Regions from separate parts of the Streptomyces sp. NPDC002104 genome, predicted to be linked through region 3. Evidence: predicted binding sites of a transcription regulator. Region 3 holds the regulator's gene; each other region holds the start of a gene.
What was found. The regulator HrcA, encoded in region 3, represses chaperone genes, less so after heat shock. The targets are predictions, from matches to a motif close to TTNGCACTCNGNNNNNCNGAGTGCNAA.

Region 1: the regulator HrcA is predicted to act here: its motif matches at 4,552-4,578, upstream of groL (chaperonin GroEL).
Region 2: the regulator HrcA is predicted to act here: its motif matches at 3,095-3,121, upstream of groES (co-chaperone GroES).

What each region holds. Positions count from the first base shown of each region.
Region 1 covers NZ_JBSFDF010000019.1:110,029-117,919, reverse strand. Annotated here, with positions in the region: gene ACWCP2_RS18585 (SDR family oxidoreductase) at 1-144, opposite strand, end outside; gene ACWCP2_RS18580 (TetR/AcrR family transcriptional regulator) at 247-864, shown strand; gene ACWCP2_RS18575 (phosphoribosylanthranilate isomerase) at 1,238-1,846, opposite strand; gene ACWCP2_RS18570 (hypothetical protein) at 2,042-2,638, shown strand; gene groL (chaperonin GroEL) at 2,764-4,386, opposite strand; gene ACWCP2_RS18560 (cold-shock protein) at 4,754-4,960, opposite strand; gene ACWCP2_RS18555 (MoaD/ThiS family protein) at 5,358-5,636, opposite strand; gene thrC (threonine synthase) at 5,673-7,022, opposite strand; SAM riboswitch class I at 7,016-7,172, opposite strand; gene ACWCP2_RS18545 (glucosyl-3-phosphoglycerate synthase) at 7,371-7,891, shown strand, end outside.
Region 2 covers NZ_JBSFDF010000037.1:45,592-53,482, reverse strand. Annotated here, with positions in the region: gene ACWCP2_RS26925 (LCP family protein) at 1-524, opposite strand, end outside; gene ACWCP2_RS26920 (sensor histidine kinase) at 582-1,964, opposite strand; gene ACWCP2_RS26915 (response regulator transcription factor) at 1,957-2,652, opposite strand; gene groES (co-chaperone GroES) at 3,265-3,573, shown strand; gene groL (chaperonin GroEL) at 3,710-5,332, shown strand; gene ACWCP2_RS26900 (ester cyclase) at 5,421-6,119, opposite strand; gene ACWCP2_RS26895 (SDR family NAD(P)-dependent oxidoreductase) at 6,222-6,995, opposite strand; gene ACWCP2_RS26890 (MOSC domain-containing protein) at 7,005-7,682, opposite strand; gene ACWCP2_RS26885 (LysR family transcriptional regulator) at 7,762-7,891, shown strand, end outside.
Region 3 covers NZ_JBSFDF010000040.1:28,790-36,680, forward strand. Annotated here, with positions in the region: gene ACWCP2_RS27800 (AMP-dependent synthetase/ligase) at 1-981, shown strand, start outside; gene hemW (radical SAM family heme chaperone HemW) at 1,039-2,271, shown strand; gene ACWCP2_RS27810 (DUF3097 domain-containing protein) at 2,302-3,099, opposite strand; gene ACWCP2_RS27815 (MBL fold metallo-hydrolase) at 3,128-3,853, opposite strand; gene hrcA (heat-inducible transcriptional repressor HrcA) at 4,007-5,023, shown strand; gene dnaJ (molecular chaperone DnaJ) at 5,024-6,160, shown strand; gene ACWCP2_RS27830 (nitronate monooxygenase) at 6,352-7,443, shown strand; gene ACWCP2_RS27835 (16S rRNA (uracil(1498)-N(3))-methyltransferase) at 7,440-7,891, shown strand, end outside.

The DNA of each region.
Region 1 (7,891 bases), on a different contig from region 3:
GTCGGCCCGGTGGTGCCGGACCCCCTCGGGCAGAGCGGCCTCCGGCGCCCGGCGGGAGACGGCGGTGACCTGTTCCCCCGCCCCCGCGAGGATCCGTACCAGCTCGCTGCCGACGTTTCCGGTCGCACCCGTGATGACGAACATGAGGACTCCCACCCGTGAAATGACGCGAAGTGAGTTAGTCGACTGACTCACTCACGGGACGACCATAGCCCGCCCGGGCGGCGCCCGTCTACACTTAGTCAGGTGACTTACTCAGATGGTGCCGAAGCGGCCCGGGAACCCGTTCCAGCCCGACCCCGGGCCAAGCGCGGCGGCAAGCGCGAACGCCTCGCCGCGGCCGCGGCGCAGGTCCTGCACGAGCAGGGCATGGAGAAGACGACGATCGCCGACATCGCGCGCGCGGCCGACGTCCCGCTCGGCAACGTCTACTACTACTTCAAGACCAAGGACCAGCTCGTCGAAGCGGCCATCGACGCCCACGCGCAGCACCTGGCCGGCCTGATCGCCGCCCTGGACGCACTGCCCACCCCCCAGGACCGGCTGAAGGCCCTCGTCTCCGGCTGGGTCGAACAGCGCGACCTCACCGCCCGCTACGGCTGCCCCACCGGCTCGCTCGCCTCCGAGCTCGACAAGCGCGACGACGGCCTCGACCGGACGCTCGCCGACGTCATGCGGGTGCTGCTGGACTGGGCCGAGCGGCAGTTCCTCGCGATGGGCCGCGCCGCGGACGCGCGTGAGCTCGCGGTCGCGCTGATCGCCTCGTACCAGGGCATCTCCCTGCTCACGAACACCTTCCGCGATCCGGAGCTGATGGCCTCCGAGGGCCGGCGCCTGGAGCGCTGGATCGACTCCCTGTCCTGACGGCCGGCCGGGTGGGCCCTGCGGGGCGAAGTCCCCTACCCACCCTTCCACCGTTCCCCGGGCACTGCCCGGACCCCCAAAGACCTGGGGCTCCGCCCCAGACCCCGGTCCTCAAACGCCGGACGGCTGAAAAGACACACCCCGGCCGGTACTCAAAACCCCCGGGGCCGGAGGCTGCGGCGTGCCGGGCCGGGGACGGGGGCGGGGTGGGGTGTTGGCCGGGACGTAGAGCGTGATTTGTGGCGCAAAGGAAAGCCACAACTCTCGAAAGTAGGGGGCAGGGCGCCTAAATCATGCAGTCCAGGCCGACACCCCACCCCGCCCCCGGCACCGGCCCCCACCCGCAGCCAACCCAGAGCCCAGCGCCCCGCACTCAGCCCCGCGCCGCCGCAACGAACGCCCGGATGAGGTCCGGGGACTTCACCCCCCGCTCGCTCTCCACCCCACTGGAGACGTCCACACCCCACGCCCCCGTCACCGCAAGCGCCTCCCCCACATTGCCCGGCGTCAGCCCACCCGCCAGCAGCCACCGCCCCGCCGGGGCGGTGAACTCCGCCGAGCCCCAGTTCCACGGCTTGCCGGAGCCGGGGTCCGGGGCGTCGAGGAGCAGCAGGTCCTCCCCGTACTCCCCGCAGCGCGCCACGGGCAGCGCCGTCGCGCGCAGCAGGGTGCGGCCCTCGGCACGCAGCGCCGCGAAGTCCTCCGGGCCCTCCTCGCCATGCAGCTGCACGCCCCGTACACCGCTCTCCTCCGCGAAGCGCCGCACCTCCGCGACCGACTGCCCCCGGAACACCCCCACGGTGAGCACCCCGTCCGGCACCCCCGCGGCCAGCACCCGCGCGGTGGCCGCGTCGACCGTACGCGGGCTGCCGGGCGCGAACACGAATCCCACCGCATCGGCCCCGGCCGCCACGGCCGCCTCGACGTCCCGCGCGGTCCGCAGCCCGCAGATCTTGATGAACACGTCGCTCACGTCACTCATGACGGCAGTCAATCAGCTCAGGTGGTGACGCCGAAGGACGGCCCGCATCGCGGGCGGCTCAACCATCCGGCGCTCCCCGGCGTGTACGTCCCCGGAAGCAGGAACCGCAAACGAGGGGGGCCGGGGATGGAGACGGGGACGGGTGCCGCGGAAAGGCCGTCGCGGGAGGGGTGGCGGCGGTCCCCGGGACGGGTCGTGGCCGCGGCGGCCGCGCCGGCGCTCGCCGCCGGGCTGGCGCTCGCGGTCGGCTGGGCCGGAACGACCGGGTGGCTGGGCGACGGATGGCCGCGGAACGCGTGGGTCGCCCTCTTCGGGCTCTTCGTACCCCTGTCCGGCCTCGCCCTGCACTCCTACGCCCAGTCCGAGCGCCGGGGCTCGGCCCTCACCGTCCTGGCCGGGGTGCCCGCGGTCGTCGGCGTGTTCATCGCCCTGATGGGCGTGGACGACCTGGTACTACGGGAGCGGGGAGTCGAGGTGAGGTGCGTGGTCAGGGAGGTGACCTCCCGAGTCGAGACGGATTCCGCCTTCGCCCCCGAGGGCCAGAGCGTCACTCGCACCACCCTGTACGACCACCGGCTCGACTGCCCGCCGGGCGGTCCCGCCCTGCTGACCAGGGAACGGGAGATCGCGAAGGCCGGGGAGGAGCTGCGGCTGGTCTACGACCCGTGGGGCCGGGTGCCCTCGGAGAGGGCCACGGACCTCCATGCTTGGGGGCTGCGCTCCGCGCTCCTCGTCGCGGTCGGCTTCGCAGCCCTGCTGGGAGCACTCGACGCCCTCGGCAAGGACCACTGACCCGACGCGCCGCCGACGCGCCGCCCACACGCCCGAGGGCGGCACCCCCTCCGTCAGGAGAGGATGCCGCCCTCGGTACGTGATGCGAACGACCGATCTACCGTCGGGCCGGAGCCCGGGGTGGATCAGAAGTCCATGTCGCCGCCCGGCATGCCGCCGCCGGCAGCGGCGCCGGCCTTCTCGGGCTTGTCGGCGATGACGGCCTCGGTGGTGAGGAAGAGGGCCGCGATCGACGCCGCGTTCTGCAGCGCGGAGCGGGTGACCTTCGCCGGGTCGATGATGCCCTCGGCGATCATGTCCACGTACTCGCCGGTCGCGGCGTTCAGGCCCCAGCCGATCTGCAGGTTGCGGACCTTCTCCACGACGACGCCACCCTCGAGACCACCGTTGACGGCGATCTGCTTGAGCGGGGCCTCCAGCGCGAGCTTCACGGCGTTGGCGCCGGTCGCCTCGTCGCCGGTGAGCTCCAGCTTGTCGAAGACCGAGGAGGCCTGCAGCAGGGCCACGCCGCCACCGGCGACGATGCCCTCTTCGACGGCCGCCTTCGCGTTGCGAACGGCGTCCTCGATGCGGTGCTTGCGCTCCTTGAGCTCGACCTCGGTCGCGGCGCCGGCCTTGATGACCGCGACACCGCCGGCAAGCTTCGCCAGGCGCTCCTGCAGCTTCTCGCGGTCGTAGTCCGAGTCGGAGTTCTCGATCTCGGCGCGGATCTGGTTGACGCGACCCTGGACCTGGTCGCTGTCACCGGCACCGTCGACGATGGTGGTCTCGTCCTTGGTGATGACGACCTTGCGGGCGCGGCCGAGCAGGTCGAGACCGGCGTTCTCGAGCTTGAGGCCGACCTCCTCGGAGATGACCGTGCCGCCCGTGAGGATGGCGATGTCGCCGAGCATGGCCTTGCGACGGTCACCGAAGCCCGGAGCCTTGACGGCGACGGACTTGAAGGTGCCGCGGATCTTGTTGACGACGAGGGTGGAGAGCGCCTCGCCCTCGACGTCCTCGGCGATGATCAGCAGCGGCTTGCCGGACTGCATGACCTTCTCCAGGAGCGGCAGCAGGTCCTTGACCGAGCCGATCTTGGAGTTGACGATCAGGATGTACGGGTCGTCGAGGGACGACTCCATGCGCTCCATGTCGGTGGCGAAGTACGCCGAGATGTAGCCCTTGTCGAAGCGCATGCCCTCGGTGAGCTCGAGCTCCAGGCCGAAGGTCTGCGACTCCTCGACCGTGATGACGCCTTCCTTGCCGACCTTGTCCATGGCCTCGGCGATGAGCTCGCCGATCTGGGTGTCGGCGGCGGAGATGGAGGCCGTCGAAGCGATCTGCTCCTTGGTCTCGACGTCCTTGGCCTGCGCCAGCAGGGCGGCGGAGACGGCCTCGACGGCCTTCTCGATACCGCGCTTGAGGGCCATCGGGTTCGCACCGGCGGCCACGTTGCGCAGGCCCTCGCGGACGAGCGCCTGGGCGAGAACGGTGGCGGTGGTCGTACCGTCGCCGGCGACGTCGTCCGTCTTCTTGGCGACTTCCTTGACCAGCTCGGCGCCGATCTTCTCGTACGGGTCCTCGAGCTCGATCTCCTTGGCGATGGAGACACCATCGTTGGTGATCGTGGGGGCGCCCCACTTCTTCTCAAGGACGACGTTGCGACCCTTGGGGCCAAGGGTGACCTTGACGGCGTCGGCGAGCTGGTTCATGCCTCGCTCGAGACCGCGCCGGGCCTCCTCGTTGAACGCAATGATCTTGGCCATCTGAAGTGGTCCTCCCGGACAGCGGTGGATTGCTCCTGGACCGCGCCCGCGCCCGCGACGGACGGCCTGCGTGCCCGGCGGTTCCTTCCCGCCGGACCCTGCGGGCCTCACCGACCCGGTCCTCGTTTAGTAGCACTCTCACCCGGAGAGTGCTAACGCCAATGATTAGCACTCGACCCCCCCGAGTGCAAGCGGCTTCGGGCAACCCGGGATGAACACCCGGACGCCGCAAGGGCCCCGGACCCGCCACGCACGAGGGGCCCGCATCCGTGTCCAGGATGTGGGCCCCTCGTACATATGCCGTTGTGCCGTCGTGCGCGGCCGCTGTGCGTGACCGCGTACGTGTCGGTGGTCGATCGCGGTCGGACTAGCCGGCGGCGAGCTTGACCATGTCCGCCTGCGGACCCTTCTGGCCCTGCGAGATCTCGAACTCGACCCGCTGACCCTCTTCAAGGGTGCGGTACCCGTCCATCTGGATGGCGCTGTAGTGGACGAACACATCCGCACCACCGTCGACCGCGATGAAGCCGTAGCCCTTCTCCGCGTTGAACCACTTGACGGTGCCCTGAGCCATGCCTAACTCCCCTATTACTGGCCCTTGCGCAGGACCGCACTTCGCGGTCCCGGGTCAGAACTTGCGCCGGAACGCCTCGACCGGGGCTGAATGTATCCGCACCGCTGCTGTCTGCAACAGGTCATTCCGACGAGAATTCTGGACACAGCAAAAGATTGAAATAGGGTGAAAACCCGGAATATTCCAGGGCAACTCGGGCCGGACAAACCACGCCAAGGACCCATAGCGCACTTGCATGTTGACTCAATGTCAACCCTCACGCGACCCGCTCATATGCGGCGGGCAAGAACAGCGGAGGGGACTTCCCCAACTCTACCGCGCCCAACCAAGCAGAATTGCCCCCTCCGTTTCTTAACGGAGGGGGCAATTCTGTTTCTGCGCGGACCCGCGCGGTGGTTCAGCAGCCGCCGGCCACGGCGGGGATGATCGAGATCCCGGCGCCGTCCGGGGTGGACGTCTGCAGCCCGCCCTCGAAACGCACGTCGTCGTCGTTGACGTAGACGTTGACGAAGCGGCGCAGCTTGCCCTGGTCGTCCAGGACGCGCGCGGCGATGCCGGGGTGGCTGGTCTCCAGGGACTGGATGACCTCTTCGAGGGTCGCGCCCTCGGCGGAGACCTCGGCCTGGCCGCCGGTGTAGGTGCGCAGGATGGTGGGGATGCGGACGTTGACGCTCATGGCGCTACTGCCTTTCCGGGTGTGCAGGGAGGGAGATCAGGCCAGATTGGCGGCGCGGAACGCGTCCAGGCTGGGGCGGATGGTGGCGGTCTGGCCACCGCCTTCGGCCACCGCCTCCAGGGTCTTGAGGCCGTCACCGGTGTTCAGGATCACGGTGGTCAGCGTGGGGTCGAGCTGCCCGTTCTCGACGAGCTTCTTCGTCACGCCGACGGTCACGCCGCCCGCGGTCTCGGCGAAGATGCCCTCGGTCTGGGCGAGGAGCTTGATGGCCTCGACGACCTGCTCGTCGTTGACGTCCTCGACGAACCCGCCGGTGCGGCGCGCGATGTCCAGGACGTACGGGCCGTCCGCCGGGTTGCCGATGGCCAGCGACTTGGCGATGGTGTTCGGCTTCTGCGGGCGGACCACCTCGTGACCGGCCTTGAAGGCGGTCGAGACGGGGGAGCAGCCCTCGGCCTGGGCGCCGAAGATCTTGTACGGCTTGTCCTCGACGAGGCCGAGCTTGATCAGCTCCTGCAGACCCTTGTCGATCTTCGTGAGCTGCGAGCCGGACGCGATCGGGATGACGATCTGGTCGGGCAGCTGCCAGCCGAGCTGCTCGCAGATCTCGTACGCCAGGGTCTTGGAGCCCTCGCCGTAGTACGGGCGCAGGTTGACGTTGACGAAGCCCCAGCCCTCGCCCAGCGGGTCGCCGATGAGCTCGGAGCAGAAGCGGTTGACGTCGTCGTAGTTGCCCTCGATGCCGACCAGGTCGCCACCGTAGACACCGGCCATGACGACCTTGCCCTGCTCCAGGTCGTGCGGGATGAACACGCAGGAGCGGAAGCCGGCGCGGGCGGCCGCGGCGCCGACGGCGCCGGCCAGGTTGCCGGTGGAGGAGCAGGAGAGGGTGGTGAAGCCGAAGGCGCGGGCGGCCTCGACGGCGATGGCCACGACGCGGTCCTTGAAGGAGTGCGTCGGGTTGCCGGAGTCGTCCTTGACGTACAGCTTGCCGGTGACGCCCAGCTCCTTGGCCAGGTTCTGCGCGTCCACGAGCTTGGTGAAGCCGGGGTTCAGGCTCGGCTTCGAGGCCACGTCCGCCGGGACGGGCAGCAGCGGCGCGTAGCGCCAGATGTTGTTCGGGCCGGCCTCGATGGCGGCGCGCAGGGCTTCCGGGTCGCCCAGGGGCAGCTCGTAGGCGACTTCGAGCGGGCCGAAGCACTCGGCGCAGGCGAAGATCGGGCCGAGCTCGAAGCGGGTTCCGCACTCACGACAGGAAAGGCCGGTGGCGGGGCCGAGATCGACGGTGGCGCCGGCGGTGCCGGTTTCCGCACCATTGATCTCAACGGTTTCGGCAGAGGTTGCGACAGACTGTGCAGCCATGATGGCGAGGCCCTTTCTCCTCATCTTCCCCATGGCGCACTTCGCCATGAGACGGAATTGGCACCTTCCCTAGCCGGGGACCTCGCTGCGGCGCTGGAATGCGCGATCGCGAGACCGACTGGAGGGTTGCCGGGGCTTCAACGGGCCGTGTCCCTCTGCCCCTCTGGATGAGCGGTATGGCACCGGCACACGCGCTCTATGGCGCGCCGGTGCGTTTGTACGCGGGCCCCCCGGCATGCGGTGGACCATCGCGTTGTTCAAGACTGTAACCGAAGGCCCGGGGGGTTGAGACAGCCGTCCGAACCGCGAGATGGATCACATTTCGGGCCAAACCAGTGAACGACCAGAGCGAACGACCAGGGAGTGCTGAGGGTGCTGGAAGAGGTGGAGCGCTGGTTGGCAGACCGCTCCTGGTCCGCCGCCGACCGACCGCTCGGCCAGCTGCTTTCCGCCAAGCGGGCAGCGGGGACCACGGTGAGCGTGGTGTTGCCGGCGCTGAACGAGGAGGCGACGGTCGGCGAGATCGTCGAGGTGATCCGGCGCGATCTCATCGAGGGGCTGCCGGTGCCGCTGGTGGACGAGCTCCTCGTGGTCGACTCGGGTTCCACGGACCGCACCGCGGAGGTCGCGGCCAAGGCCGGGGCCCGGGTGGTGCACCGCGACGAGGTCCTGCCGCGGATCCCGGCGCTGCCCGGCAAGGGCGAGGTGCTGTGGCGCTCGCTGCTGGCCACCACCGGGGACATCGTCTGCTTCGTGGACGCCGACCTGCGGGATTTCTCGGCCGCCTTCGTCTCGGGGATCGTCGGCCCGCTGCTGACCGATCCGGACGTGCGGTTCGTCAAGGCGATGTACGACCGCCCGCTGGGCGACGAGTTCGGCGCCAGGGCCCACGG
Region 2 (7,891 bases), on a different contig from region 3:
AGCCGTCCCCGGTCCTTGACCCCCTGGGCGGTGAGCCGGTCCTCGGTCGCGGCCTTCGCCCGCCCGTACGCCTCCTTGATCTTGGCCTTGCCGGTGAAACCGGGCACCCCGCGCAGCTCGACGAAGTCGTCGCGCGGCACAGAGAAGGCCTTCGCCCTGCCCCCGTCGCCGGGGACGTGCAGCAGGATCAGGGTGTTGGTGTTGTAGCCGCCGACCTCGGAGCTCGCGCCCGCGTGCAGCTTGTCGAGCACCTCCGGGGGGAGGTCCCGGCCGTCCTGGTCCCGGCGGCTGTCCAGACCCATCAGCAGGATGTTCACATCGCCGTGCTCCGACTTCTCGGCCCCGTCCAGGGCCTTGGAGCTGCCGATGCTGGAGGCGAGGTCGTCGTACAGGTACCAGGCGCCCGCCCCGGCGAGCACCAGCAGGGCGCAGCCGGACGCCAGCAGGGTGCGGGTGAGCCTGCGGCGGCGGGACACGGGCATCGGCGGCTGTCGTTTCCGCGGCTTCCTGCGGTGGGCGCTCATGCCTGTCGATGCTGGGGGAGCGGTGCTGAAAGAAGTCTGAGGGTCCTGAAACCGCCTTCAGGAACGCGGGCGCCCCGGCACGCGCAGCACCAGCCGGGCGCCCCCGGCGGGCGCCGGGAGCGCGCGCACCCCGCCGCCGTGCGCCCGGGCGATCTCCCGCGCGATGGCCAGCCCCAGACCGGTGCCGCCGCTGGCCCGGCCCCGGTCCGCGTCCAGCCGTACGAACCGCTCGAAGACCCGGTCCCGGTCCGCCTCCGGGATGCCCGGCCCGTCGTCCGTGACCTCCAGCAGCGCCCAGCCGTCCTCGGCGAAGGCCCGCACCACGACCCCGGTACGGGCGTACCGCAGGGCGTTGTCCACCAGGTTCGCCAGCGCCCGCTCCAGCCGCGCCGGATCCCCCGAGGCCGGTACGGGAGCCCGCGCGTCCAGCCGGAGCGGAACCCGGGGCCCGGGGCGCCGCGCCGCGTCCTCGGCGGCCAGCAGCGCGAGGTCCACCGGCTCGGTGCGCGGCGCGGGCCCGCCGTCGAGGCGGGCCAGCAGGAGCAGATCGGCCGCGATGCCCTGCAGCCGCTCGGTGTCGGCCAGCGCGGCCGCCACCGACTCCCGGTCGGGGTCCCGCAGCGCCACCTCCAGCCGGGACCGGACGGCCGCGAGGGGGTTGCGCAGCTCGTGCGAGGCGTCGGCGGTGAACTGCCGCTGCCGGGCGTCGCTGCGCTCCAGCCGGTCCAGGGTGTCGTTGACGGTCCGGGCCAGCTGCGCGATCTCGTCGGCGCCGCCCGGGTCCGGGACCCGCCGGTCCAGCTCGCTCCCGGTGACCGCCGCCAGCCCGGTGCGGATCGCGGTGACCGGGCGCAGCGCGTGGCCCGTCACCCACCAGGCGAGGGCCGCCGAGAAGGCGATCAGCGGGGGCGCGCCGGCGAGCAGGCCGAGCGCGACGGCCCGGTTGGCGTCGTCGACGTCGCCGAGCACGGTCGCGGCGTAGACGGTGTGCGGGTCGTGCGCCCCCGGCGGGCCGGGGGCGTCCACGGCGACCACCACGCGCCGCTGCGCGCCGGGGCGTGCGGGCGGCAGCACGGCCGAGCGCATGTCCCGGCCGGCCGCGGGGCTCAGCTCCGTGAGCTCCGGGGTGTCCTTCAGGTCCCCGGTCGTGGCCACGACGGTCCCGGCCGCGTTCCGTACGAGGACCAGGTCGACCCCGCCCTCGGGCGCGGGCAGCCGCGCCCCGGCCGGGAGGCTCCCGGTGTCGTACTGGGCGGCCACCTTGCGGGCGGCGAGCTCGGTGCGGCCGGTGGTGTTCTCGATGAGGTTGGCGCGCAGCAGGGTGTACAGCCACAGCCCGCCGGCGGCCAGCACGGCGGCCATCGCGAGGGCGGCGGCCGCGGCGGCGCGGGCCCGGAGACTGCCGAGGCGGCGGATCCGACGGGGTGCGGGCTCAGCCACCGTCGGGGGCCATCCGGTACCCGGTGCCGTGCACGGTGAGGATCGAGCGGCGCCCGAAGGGGGCGTCGATCTTCCGGCGGAGCGAGGAGACGTAGACCTCGACGATGTTCGGGTCGATGCCGTGCGGGGTGTCCCAGACCTCGTCGAGGATGTCCTGCTTGGCGACGGCCCGGCCCGGCTGCTCCATCAGGCAGCCCAGGACGCCGAGCTCACGGGAGGTCAGCTCGATCTCGTGCGTGCCCCGGCGGCAGCGGCGGCCCTGGGCGTCGAGCACGAGATCGCCGGCCTGCAGCACGCCGCCCGTCCGGGCGGTGGCGGCGGTGGCGGTGGCGCGGCGGGTGAGCGCGCGGAGGCGGGCGGCGAGGACGACGAAGGAGAACGGCTTCGTCAGGTAGTCGTCCGCACCCGAGTCCAGCCCCTCGGCCTCGTCGTACTCGCCGTCCTTGGCGGTCAGCATCAGCACGGGGGTGGTGACGCCGTGGGAGCGCATCCGGGTGCAGATCTCGTAGCCCGAGAGGCCGGGGAGCATCAGGTCGAGGAGGACCACGTCGTACGGGCCTCCGGTGAGGGCCAGGTCCAGGCCGCGGTGGCCGTCGTGGGCGAGGTCGACCCAGTGGCCGTCGGCGGAGAGGCCGCGCCGCAGTGAATCGGCGAGGCTGACTTCGTCTTCGACGACCAGAATCCGCATGCCCCAAGCCTCACATACCGGGCGGATCTCCTTTTTGACGCGCCGCTCGCGCGGTGCGGCCCCTGGGGCCTCACCGGCTTCGCGTCGCTGCGCCGGACTCCGTCCGGCGGTGACCGGTCGGGGTGTTCGCCACCGCAGTCCCGGCGCGGGGCCCGCCGACCGCGTGCGGCTGGGCGGCCCTGCGGGGCGGAGTTCCCCTACCCGCCCTTCCACCGTTCCCCGGGCGCTGCCCGGACCCGCGCCTCATACGCCGGCGGGGCTGGGGGGGGTGCCGGGCTGCGCCCGGACCCCCCCTGGGGCTCCGCCCCAGACCCCACGCCTCACGCGCCGGACGGCTGAAAAGGCCAGGCCCCGGCCGGGGCCGGAAGCCCCGCCGGCGCTTGAGGCGCAGGGATTCGGGGGCCCCCGCAGGCGGCTCCGGCTGCGAAACCAGCGGCGCGTTCTGGCACTCCGCTTGACCGAGTGCTAATCCCCGGAATAGTCTCGCGTCTGGCACTCGCCCCTGGTGAGTGCCAACACAGCGACAGGCAGATCCGGCACCCGCGACGACGGATCGACCTGGTCGCCACCTCAGACAGTTAACCCCGGATCTCCGAAGGGGGAGGTCGGATCGTGACGACCACCAGCTCCAAGGTTGCCATCAAGCCGCTCGAGGACCGCATTGTGGTCCAGCCGCTCGACGCCGAGCAGACCACGGCCTCTGGCCTGGTCATCCCGGACACCGCGAAGGAGAAGCCCCAGGAGGGCGTCGTCCTCGCGGTGGGCCCGGGTCGCTTCGAGGACGGCCAGCGTCTCCCGCTGGACGTCACCGTCGGCGACGTCGTCCTGTACTCCAAGTACGGCGGCACCGAAGTGAAGTACAACGGCGAGGAGTACCTCGTCCTCTCGGCCCGCGACGTGCTCGCGATCGTCGAGAAGTAATCACTTCTCCAGTTTTGCTTTGAGCTGCGCCCCTGGTCACCCCTGCTGATGCCGGGCGGCGAGGGGCGTAGTTCGTTCTAGACAGGCGGTCGCGGTGAGCGGCCGGGGATAGCAACGAGAGGGCTGAACCGCTCCCATGCCGAAGATTCTCAAGTTTGACGAGGACGCCCGTCGCGCCCTTGAGCGTGGCGTCAACAAGCTTGCCGACACCGTCAAGGTGACGATCGGCCCCAAGGGCCGCAACGTCGTCATCGACAAGAAGTTCGGCGCTCCCACCATCACGAACGACGGTGTCACCATCGCGCGTGAGGTCGAGCTCGACGACCCGTACGAGAACCTTGGCGCGCAGCTCGTCAAGGAGGTCGCGACCAAGACCAACGACGTCGCGGGTGACGGCACCACCACCGCCACCGTCCTGGCGCAGGCGCTGGTCCGCGAGGGTCTGCGCAACGTCGCCGCGGGTGCTTCCCCGGCCGCCCTGAAGAAGGGCATCGACGCCGCGGTCAAGGCCGTGTCCGAGGAGCTCCTCGCGACCGCCCGCCCGATCGAGGACAAGTCCGACATCGCCGCCGTGGCCGCGCTCTCCGCGCAGGACCAGCAGGTCGGCGACCTCATCGCCGAGGCGATGGACAAGGTCGGCAAGGACGGTGTCATCACCGTCGAGGAGTCCAACGCCTTCGGCCTGGAGCTGGAGTTCACCGAGGGCATGGCCTTCGACAAGGGCTACCTGTCCCCGTACATGGTCTCCGACCAGGAGCGTATGGAGGCCATCCTCGATGACCCGTACATCCTGATCAACCAGGGCAAGATCTCCTCCATCCAGGACCTCCTGCCGCTGCTGGAGAAGGTCATCCAGGCCGGCGCCTCCAAGCCGCTGCTGATCATCGCCGAGGACGTCGAGGGCGAGGCGCTCTCCACCCTCGTCGTCAACAAGATCCGTGGCACCTTCAACGCCGTCGCCGTGAAGGCGCCCGGCTTCGGTGACCGCCGCAAGGCGATGCTCCAGGACATGGCCACCCTCACCGGTGCCACCGTCATCGCCGAAGAGGTCGGCCTCAAGCTCGACCAGGCCGGTCTGGACGTACTGGGCTCCGCCCGCCGCGTCACGATCTCCAAGGACAGCACCACCATCGTCGACGGTGGCGGCTCCTCCGACGAGGTCCTCGGCCGCGTCAACCAGATCAAGGCCGAGATCGAGTCCACCGACTCGGACTGGGACCGCGAGAAGCTGCAGGAGCGCCTGGCGAAGCTCGCCGGCGGCGTCTGCGTCATCAAGGTCGGCGCCGCCACCGAGGTGGAGCTCAAGGAGAAGAAGCACCGTCTCGAGGACGCCATCTCGGCGACCCGCGCCGCGGTCGAGGAGGGCATCGTCTCCGGCGGTGGCTCCGCCCTCGTCCACGCCGTGAAGGTGCTGGAAGGCAACCTCGGCCTGTCGGGCGACGAGGCCACCGGTGTCTCGGTCGTGCGCCGCGCCGCCGTCGAGCCGCTGCGCTGGATCGCGGAGAACGCCGGCCTCGAGGGCTACGTGATCACCGCGAAGGTCGCCGAGCTCGAGAAGGGCCAGGGCTTCAACGCCGCCACCGGCGAGTACGGCGACCTGGTCAAGGCCGGCGTCATCGACCCGGTCAAGGTCACCCGCTCCGCCCTGGAGAACGCCGCTTCCATCGCGTCGCTGCTGCTCACGACCGAGACCCTGGTCGTCGAGAAGCCGGCCGAGGAAGAGGCCGACGCCGGTCACGGCCACGGCCACAGCCACTGACCTCGTCAGTCAGCACGGCAAAGCCCCGGTCACCGCTGCCAAGCGGTGGTGACCGGGGCTTTCCCGTCCGTCGTCGGGCCGCCGTGCGCTATCCGGGCATCATGCCCATCTGACGCATCAGGCCCGGGGCGTCGTAGTACCACCAGTCCTCGGCGATCTGGCCGTTCTCGATCCGGCAGGTCGTGCAGCCCGACATCGTGCATTCCTTGCCGGTCGGCGCGACCCCCATGAACTCGCCCTTGTGCGTGCCCTTCCAGTCCCACAGGGTGGTGACGCAGTCGCCTTCGGCGATCTGCCGCGTCATTTCCATGGTCATGTCGAAGGCGTCGCGCCACATGCCGACGGTCTTGCGGATGCCTTCGCGGCCGCCGCCCTCGCCGGCGCTCTCCATGATGTCGTGGGTGACGTAGTCGGCGGCGATGCACTCCTCGACGGCGTCGAAGTTGCCCTTGCCCACGACCTCCTCCATGAAGCGGTTCACGACGAGCTTGTTGAGGTACTCGTCGCGGACCACGTCGAGGTTCATGAACTTCGGCATGCCGTCGCAGAGCGCCACCATCTCCTGGAACATCCGGTCGGTCTCCGGGAGCTGAGAGTTCCTCATGGCCTCTTCGTACGAGGGGAATTCGACGAGGTCCACGTAGTGGGTCCCGGAGTCGCGGTCCCGGCCGATGAGCGTGTGGGTGACCGTGCGCCTGCCGGCGGTCTGCTCGGCATAGCGGTCGATGAGACTGTTCATCTCGTCGAAGCGCTTGGTCTCGTAATCAATCACTTGTACGAATGTCATCGCGTCGCCTCCCGCGCTGGATGGGACACATCCAGTCTAGGGAGATTTCACCCATATGCCGCGTTTACTCGCAGGTCACCAAGGGGCCCGGCCCCCGACCGGTCACTGGGGCCCGTACTTGCGCCCGGTACGCGAGGACACCCCGCCCAGCAGCCCCCGCGGGGTCAGCTTCACCACGCCCATCAGCGCCTTGTACCGCGGGTCCGGAATCGACACCGTCCTGCCCCGCGCCAGGTCGGCCAGCGCCGCGGCCACCAGCTTGTCGGCGTCGAGCCACATCCAGCCGGGAATGTTGTCCGTGCCCATGCCGGCCCGCTCGTGGAACTCGGTGCGCACGAAGCCCGGGCACAGCGCCATCAGCCGTACGCCCGAGCCGGTCAGGTCCTTGGCCGCGCCCTGGGTGAACTGCACGACCCAGGCCTTGCTCGCCCCGTACGTGCCGCGCGGCAGGAAGGCGGCCACCGAGGCCACGTTGATCACGCCGCCGCGCCCGCGCGAGCGCATCGGCCCCACGGCCGCCGAGGTCAGCCGCAGCACGGCCTCGATGTGCACCTTCAGCATGGTCAGCTCGTCGGCCATGGAGACTTCGAGGTAGCGGCCCTTGTTGCCGAAGCCCGCGTTGTTCACCAGCAGGTCCACCGGGTGCTTGCGGTCGGCGAGGCGCTCCTCCACCGCCGTGATGCCCTCCTCGGTGGACAGGTCGGCGGCCAGCACCTCGGCCTCGATGCCGTGCCGGTCGTGCAGCTCGGTGGCCTGCTCGCCCAGGCGCTTGGTGTCCCGCGCCACCAGGACGAGGTTGTGCCCCTGGGCGGCGAGCCGCCGGGCGAAGGCGGCGCCGATGCCCGCCGTGGATCCCGTAATCAACGCAGTCGTCATAGGCGCAACCTAGTCGCCCGGCTTCCCGTACTTCTCCACGTGGGCCAGCGCCTTGTCCCGGGCCTCCGGCTCCAGAGCGTCGCCCGCCGCCAGCGTGCGCGGCAGCAGTGCGCGCTCGGTGGTGAAGGCGCGGAACCAGAACCCCACCGTCACCTCGTGGTCCGGGCGGTGCACGACCTCGATGGTGTCCCCGGGGGAGACCGATCCTTCCCGCACGACCCGCAGGTAGGCGCCCGGCCGGGCCTCCTGGGTGAACCGCTTGACCCAGGCCCGCTCGCCGAGGATCCCCTGGAAGGTCCGGCACGGGATGCGGGCCGAGGCCACCTCCAGGAGCAGGTCGGGGCCGACCCGCCAGCGCTCGCCGAGCAGCGCGCCGTTCACGTCGAGGCCGGAGGTGGTGAAGTTCTCGCCGAAGGTCCCGCCGGGCAGTTCGCGGCCGAGCTCCCGCTCCCACCACTCCAGGTCCTCGCGGGCATACGCGTACACGGCCTGGTGGTCACCGCCGTGATGGCGCAGATGGCAGACGTCGTCCCCTTCGACGCCGCTCCCGCCGATGCCCTTGGGGCCCGGCGCGAAGACCCGTACGGGGCCCGGCGCGGGGATCTTGCCGTGACCGGTCCGCCCGTCGGGCGCGTCGGTGTAGTCGACGGCCGTCGCGCGGCCGAGGTTCACGGAGATCAGATGCATGGGGCCACGCTAGCCGAATGGCCTCAAAGCGGCCGGAGATTATTCGCGCCGACATCAAAGCACCCCTTATGCTCGAAGGGTGATCGAGGCACGTCATCTCCGAGTTCTGCGCGCTGTCGCCGGAACCGGGTCCTTCTCCGCCGCCGCCCGCGAGCTCGGCTGCACCCAGCCGGCCGTCTCCCAGCAGATGAAGGCGCTGGAGCAGTCCG
Region 3 (7,891 bases):
GCGGCCAAGGCCCGGGCCGGCGGCGGGGCCAAGTACAAGATCTTCCAGTGGTCCGTCGGCGTGGCCCGCGAGTACGCCAAGGTCACCCAGGACAACTTCCGGCGCACCGGCCGGGCCAGCGCCCCCCTGGGCCTCGCCACCCGGCACAAGGTCGCCGACGCGCTCGTCTTCTCCAAGCTCCGCGAGGCCTTCGGCGGCAACCTGCGCGCCGCCGTCTCCGGCGCCTCCGCCCTCGCTCCCGAGATCGGCTACTTCTTCTCCGGCGCGGGCATCCACATCCTGGAGGGCTACGGGCTCACCGAGTCCAGCGCCGCCTCCTTCGTCAACCCCGGCGAGGCCTACCGCACCGGCACCGTCGGCAAGCCGCTCCCCGGCACCGAGGTCCGCATCGCCGACGACGGCGAGGTGCTGCTGCGCGGCCCCGGCATCATGCAGGGCTACCACGGACAGCCCGAGAGGACCGCCGAGGTGCTGGAGGCCGACGGCTGGCTGCACACGGGCGACATCGGCGAGCTCTCCGCGGACGGCTACCTGCGCATCACCGACCGCAAGAAGGACCTGATCAAGACCTCGGGCGGCAAGTACGTCGCCCCGGCGGAGATCGAGGGCCAGTTCAAGGCGCTCTGCCCGTACGTCTCCAGCATCGTCGTCCACGGCGCCGACCGGAACTTCTGCACCGCCCTCATCGCCCTCGACGAGCCCTCCATCCTGGTCTGGGCCGCCGAGAGCGGTCTGGAGGGCAGGACGTACTCCCAGGTCCTGGCCGCGCCCGAGACGAACCGGCTCATCGAGACCTACGTCCAGACCCTCAACGAGGGCCTCCAGCGCTGGCAGACGGTCAAGAAGTTCCGCCTCCTGCCGCGCGACCTCGACGTGGAGCACGGGGACCTCACCCCGAGCCTCAAGCTGAAGCGGCCGGTCGTCGAGCGCGAGTTCAAGCACCTCATCGACGAGATGTACGAGGGCTCCCGGGAGAAGTAGCGCCGGGCGCCGCGCGCGGCCGTAAACGACCTTGGGGCAGTGCGGGACAATGGGCCCATGCCTTCCGCACTGCCCGACGGTGAACCCATGCCCGAAGACGGCTCGCTGCCGCCCCACGCCCTCGCGGGCGCCGGGGAGCGGCCGCTCGGGTTCTACCTGCACGTCCCGTACTGCGCCACCCGCTGCGGGTACTGCGACTTCAACACCTACACGGCCACCGAGCTGCGGGGCACCGGCGGCGTGCTCGCCTCCCGGGAGAACTACGCCGACACCCTGATCGACGAGGTCCGGCTCGCGCGCAAGGTGCTCGGCGACGACCCCAGGGCCGTACGGACCGTGTTCGTGGGCGGCGGTACGCCCACGCTGCTGCCCGCCGGCGATCTCGTACGGATGCTCGCGGCGATCCGCGAGGAGTTCGGGCTGGCCGAGGACGCCGAGGTCACCACCGAGGCGAACCCGGAGTCGGTGAACCCGGAGTACCTGGCGGAACTGCGCGCGGGCGGCTACAACCGGATCTCCTTCGGCATGCAGAGCGCCAAGCAGCACGTCCTGAAGGTGCTCGACCGCACGCACACCCCCGGGCGGCCGGAGGCCTGCGTCGCGGAGGCGCGGGCGGCGGGCTTCGAGCACGTGAACCTGGACCTGATCTACGGCACGCCGGGGGAGTCCGACGAGGACTGGCGGGCCTCGCTGACGGCGGCGCTGGGGGCCGGGCCCGATCACATCAGCGCCTACGCGCTGATCGTGGAGGAGGGCACGCAGCTCGCGCGGCGCATCCGGCGGGGCGAGGTCCCCATGACGGACGACGACGTCCACGCGGACCGGTACCTGATCCTCGACGCGGTCATGGCGGAGGCGGGGTACTCCTGGTACGAGGTCTCGAACTGGGCCACCTCCGAGGCCGGGCGGTGCCTGCACAACGAGCTGTACTGGCGCGGGGCCGACTGGTGGGGGGCCGGGCCCGGGGCGCACTCGCACGTGGGCGGCGTGCGCTGGTGGAACGTGAAGCATCCCGGCGCGTATGCGGCGGCGCTGGCGGAGGGGCGGTCGCCGGGGGCGGGAAGGGAACTCCTCTCGGAGGAGGACCGGCGGGTGGAGCGGATCCTGCTGGAGCTCCGGCTCGTGGACGGGGCGCCGCTGTCCCTGCTGGCGCCTGCGGGCCTTGCCGCGGCCGGGCGGGCCCTGGCCGACGGCCTCCTCGAAGCGGGCCCGTACGCGGCCGGACGGGCCGTCCTGACCCTCCGTGGACGCCTCCTGGCCGACGCGGTGGTCCGCGACCTGGTGGACTAGCCCTGAAGGGGCAGGGCCGCGGAACCCTGGCTACGCCGTCACATGGTCGATCAGGTGCTCCACCGCGCCCAGGAGCGTGGGCTCCAGGTCCTTGTACGAGGTCACCCGGGACAGGATGTGCTGCCAGGCGGCGCCCGTGTTCTCCGGCCAGCCCAGGGCGCGGCAGATGCCCGTCTTCCAGTCCTGGCCGGGCGGGATCACCGGCCAGGCGCGGATGCCCAGGGCCGACGGCTTGACCGCCTGCCAGACGTCCACGTACGGGTGGCCCACGATCAGGACGTGCGGGGAGGTCACCGCGGCGGCGATGCGGGACTCCTTGGAGCCCGGGACCAGGTGGTCCACCAGGATGCCGAGGCGGGCGTCGGCGGCGGGGGCGAAGTCCGCGACCACCGACGGGAGGTCGTCGATGCCCTCCAGGTACTCCACCACGACGCCCTCGATCCGCAGGTCGTCGCCCCAGACCCGTTCGACCAGTTCGGCGTCGTGGCGGCCCTCCACGTAGATCCGGCCCGCACGGGCCACCCGGGCCCGGGCCCCGGGCACCGCGAGCGAACCCGAGGCCGTACGGGCCGGGGCGGCCGGCGCGCGGACCGGGCGGGTCAGGGTCACCACCGCGCCGTCCAGGAGGAAGCCGCGGGGTTCGAGGGGGAAGACGCGGCGCTTGCCGAAACGGTCCTCCAGGGTGACCGTGCCCGCCTCGCAGGCCACCACCGCGCCGCAGAAGTCCGTACCCGCCACCTCGACCACCAGGTCCGGATCGGCCGGCACCTCGGGGACGGGCTTGGAGCGCTTCCACTGCGGGGTCAGGTCGGGGGAGTACTCGCGCATCCGGCCGAGGGTAGGAGAGCGGGCCGGTTCAGTGGCCCGACACGCCGAAGCGGGCGGCCAGTGTGTCGCGTTGGGCACGGACGAAGGCCGCGTCGACCACCGCTCCGTGACCCGGCACGTACAGAGCGTCGTCCCCGCCCAGGGCCAGGAGCCGGTCGAGCGCGGCGGGCCACTGCCGCGGCGTGGCGTCCGGGCCCGCCTGCGGCTCCCCGGACTCCTCGACGAGGTCGCCGCAGAAGACCACCTCGCGCGCCCCGGGCACGAAGGCCGCCAGATCGTGCCGGGTGTGTCCCGGGCCCACGTTCGCCAGCAGCACCTGCACCCCGCCCAGGTCGAGCGTCCACTCGCCCGACACCAGGTGCCGGGGGACCACCAGCAGATCCGCCGCCTCGGCGGCCTCGGCCTCCGGCAGACCGTGCCGGACCGCGTCGGCCCGCAGCTCGTCCCGGCTCACGGAGAGCAGGGCGTCCAGGCCGACCGGGCCGTAGACCTCCGCCCCCGCGAACGCCGCACCGCCCAGCACGTGGTCGAAATGTCCGTGTGTGAATGCGAGATGGGTCACGCGCCGCCCCGCCAGCCGCTCCGCCTCGGCCCGCACCAGCGCGCCCTCCCGCAGGGAGGACCCGGGGTCGATGAGAAGGGCCGAATCCTCGCCCACCACCAGTCCCACCGTGCAATCCCACACCGGCAGGCGCTTGCGGCCGGACCGTTCGGTGAGCCGTTCCCAGCCCGCCTCTTCCCAACGCACGTCCATGCCGCGACGCTACCTTGGCGGGCCGCCCTTGCTAGGGGTGCACCACCCCGCCGTACACTGACCGGGGGATCTCTGGCACTCGAACGCTCAGAGTGCCAGCAGGCAGGGCCTGCCGAAGCCGCGAACGACGGAAACGATGGAGGTGTGCGCGCGATGCTCAGCGAACGCAGACTCGAAGTGCTGCGCGCCATCGTCCAGGACTACGTCGGGACGGAGGAGCCGGTCGGCTCCAAGGCGCTCACCGAGCGGCACCGGCTCGGGGTCTCGCCCGCCACCGTGCGCAACGACATGGCCGTGCTGGAGGACGAGGGCTACATCGCCCAGCCCCACACCAGCGCTGGCCGGATCCCCACCGACAAGGGCTACCGCCTCTTCGTCGACAAGCTGGCGGGGGTCAAACCGCTGTCGACGCCCGAGCGCCGGGCCATCCAGAACTTCCTCGACGGAGCCGTCGACCTCGACGACGTCGTCGGCCGCACGGTGCGGCTGCTCGCGCAGCTCACCCGGCAGGTCGCCGTCGTCCAGTACCCCTCGCTCACCCGGTCCACCGTGCGGCACGTGGAACTGCTCTCGCTGGCCCCGGCCCGCCTGATGCTCGTCCTCATCACGGACACCGGCCGGGTCGAGCAGCGGCTCGTCGACTGCCAGGCCCCCTTCGGGGAGGCCTCGCTCGCGGACCTGCGGGCCCGCCTCAACAGCCGTGTCGTCGGCCGTCGGTTCACCGACGTGCCGCCGCTGGTGAAGGACCTTCCGGAGTCCTTCGAGAACGAGGACCGGGCGACGGTGAAGGCCGTCCTCGACACCCTTCTCGAAACGCTGGTCGAGGAGGCGGAGGAGCGGCTGATGATCGGCGGCACCGCCAACCTGACCCGCTTCGGACACGATTTTCCCCTGACGATCAGGCCGGTGCTCGAAGCGCTGGAGGAGCAGGTCGTGCTCCTCAAGCTGCTGGGCGAGGCCAGTGAGTCGGGAATGGCCGTAAAGATCGGGCATGAGAACGCCTACGAGGGACTGAACTCCACGTCCGTCGTCTCGGTCGGCTACGGTTCGGGCGGCGAAGCAGTCGCCAAACTCGGCGTGGTCGGACCGACCCGCATGGACTACCCCGGAACGATGGGAGCGGTACGCGCAGTGGCACGTTACGTCGGACAGATCCTGGCGGAGTCGTAAGTGGCCACGGACTACTACGCCGTTCTCGGCGTGCGCCGCGACGCATCGCAGGACGAGATCAAGAAGGCATTCCGTCGGCTCGCGCGCGAGCTGCACCCGGATGTGAACCCCGATCCCAAGACGCAAGAGCGTTTCAAGGAGATCAACGCCGCCTACGAGGTCCTCTCGGACCCGCAGAAGAAGCAGGTCTTCGACCTCGGCGGCGACCCCCTGTCCTCCTCGGGCGGCGGCGGGGCCGGCGGCTTCGGAGCGGGCGGCTTCGGCAACTTCTCCGACATCATGGACGCCTTCTTCGGCCAGTCCTCGCAGCGCGGACCGCGCTCGCGGACCCGCCGCGGCCAGGACGCCATGATCCGCCTCGACCTGGAACTGGACGAGGCCGCCTTCGGCACGACCAAGGACATCCAGGTCGACACGGCCGTCGTCTGCACCACCTGCTCCGGCGAAGGCGCCGCCCCCGGCACCTCGGCGCAGACCTGCGACATGTGCCGCGGCCGCGGTGAGGTCTCGCAGGTCACCCGGTCCTTCCTGGGCCAGGTCATGACCTCGCGGCCCTGCCCGCAGTGCCAGGGCTTCGGCACCGTGGTCCCGACCCCGTGCCCCGAGTGCGCGGGCGACGGCCGGGTCCGCTCCCGCCGCAGCCTCACCGTCAAGATCCCGGCCGGCGTCGAGAACGGCACCCGGATCCAGCTCGCGGGCGAGGGCGAGGTCGGCCCCGGCGGCGGCCCCGCCGGCGACCTGTACGTGGAGATCCACGAACTGCCGCACCCGACCTTCCAGCGGCGCGGGGACGACCTGCACTGCACGGTCACCATCCCCATGACGGCGGCGGCCCTGGGCACCAAGTGCCCGCTGGAGACGCTGGACGGCCTGGAGGAGATCGACATCCGGCCCGGCACCGGATCCGGGCAGGCGATCCCGCTGCACGGGCGCGGCGTCACCCACCTGCGCGGCGGCGGACGCGGCGACCTCATCGTGCACGTCGAGGTCACCACCCCGGGCAAGCTGGACCCGGCCCAGGAGGACCTGCTGCGCCAGCTGGCCAAGCTGCGGGGCGAGGAGCGGCCGATGGGCCAGTTCGCGCCGGGTCAGCAAGGCCTGTTCAGCCGCCTGAAGGACGCCTTCAACGGGCGCTGAGCCGCGCGCGGAGCAGCGTACGGGCAGCGTACGAGAACACCTGCGAGCCCGGTCCGGGGATGCCCCGGACCGGGCTCGCGGCCTGCGCGGCGGCGGGGCGGCGGCGGTATTCGGGCACCCCGGTGAAGGGGACTATGCCAGGCGAATGCCGTGATTCGGTCCCGTGAGCGGGACATGGCACGATGCAGCTCATGTCCTCCGCACCGAACGGTCTCTTCGCGTACCCGATCGTGCAGGCGCCCATGGCGGGCGGCGCGTCCTGCCCGCCGCTCGCGGCCGCCGTGTGCGATGCGGGCGGGCTGGGCTTCCTCGCCGGCGGGTACAAGACCGCCGACGGCATGTACCAGGAGATCAAGCGGCTGCGCGCGCTCACCCGCCGCCCCTTCGGCGTCAACCTCTTCCTGCCGCAGGCCTCCCTCGCCGACCCGGCCGCCCTGGAGGTCTACCGCGGGCACCTCGCCAACGAGGCCGCCTGGTACGGGATCTCCCTCGCCGACGAGGACATCATCGGCACCATCGACGACGGCTACGACGCCAAACTGGCCATTCTCATCGAAGACCCGGTCCCCGTGGTCTCCTTCACCTTCGGCCTGCCCTCCTCCGAGGCCTTCACCCGCCTGCGCAAGGCCGGTACGTACACGATCGCCACCGTCACCTCCGTCGAGGAGGCCCGCGCCGCCCAGGAGGCCGGCGCCGACGCCGTCTGCGTCCAGGGCGTGGAGGCGGGCGGCCACCAGGGCACCCACCGCGACGACCCGCAGGGCGACGGCACCGCCGGGGTCGGCCTGCTCGCGCTCGTCGCGCAGGTGCGCGAGGCCGTGGCCCTCCCGATCATCGCGGCGGGCGGCCTGATGCGCGGCTCGCAGATCGCCGCCCTGCTCGCCGCGGGCGCGGAGGCCGCGCAGCTCGGCACGGCCTTCCTGGCCTGCCCGGAGTCCGGCGCGCACCCCCTGCACAAGAAGGCCCTGACCGACCCGCTGTTCGTCCGCACGGAGCTGACCCGGGCCTTCTCCGGACGGCCGGCCCGCGGACTGGTCAACCGGTTCATGCGCGAGCACGGCCCGTACGCCCCGGCCGCGTACCCGCAGGTCCACCACCTGACCGCGCCGCTGCGCAAGGCCGCCGCCGCGGCCGGGGACCCGCAGGGCATGGCCCTGTGGGCGGGCCAGGGGCACCGGCTGGCGCGGGCCCTGCCGGCCGGGGAACTGGTGGAGGTGCTCGCGGCGGAACTCGGCGCGGCACAGAACGCGTTGAAGGCAATGCAGATGAGGAGTGCGTCATGACCGCCCCGGTGTTCGTGGTCGAAAAGGTTCCCGCGGGGCCGGAGTTCGTCCTGGACGGTTCCGAAGGCCGCCACGCGGTGTCCGTGAAGCGGCTGGCCCCCGGCGAGGACGTGGTCCTGACCGACGGCCTGGGCCGGTGGACCGAGGGCGTGGTCAAGGCGGCGGAGGGCAAGGACCGCCTGGTGATCACGGACCTGGAGTCCGTCATGGAGGAGCCCGAGCCCACCGTCCGGATCACCGTCGTGCAGGCCCTGCCCAAGGGGGACCGGGGCGAGGTCGCCGTCGAGACCATGACGGAGACCGGCGTCGACGCGATCGTGCCCTGGCAGGCCTCGCGCTGCATCACCCAGTGGCGCGGCGACCGGGGCGCCAAATCCCTCGCCAAGTGGCGGGCCACCGCCCGGGAATCCGGCAAGCAGTCCCGCCGGGTCCGCTTCCCCGAGGTCGC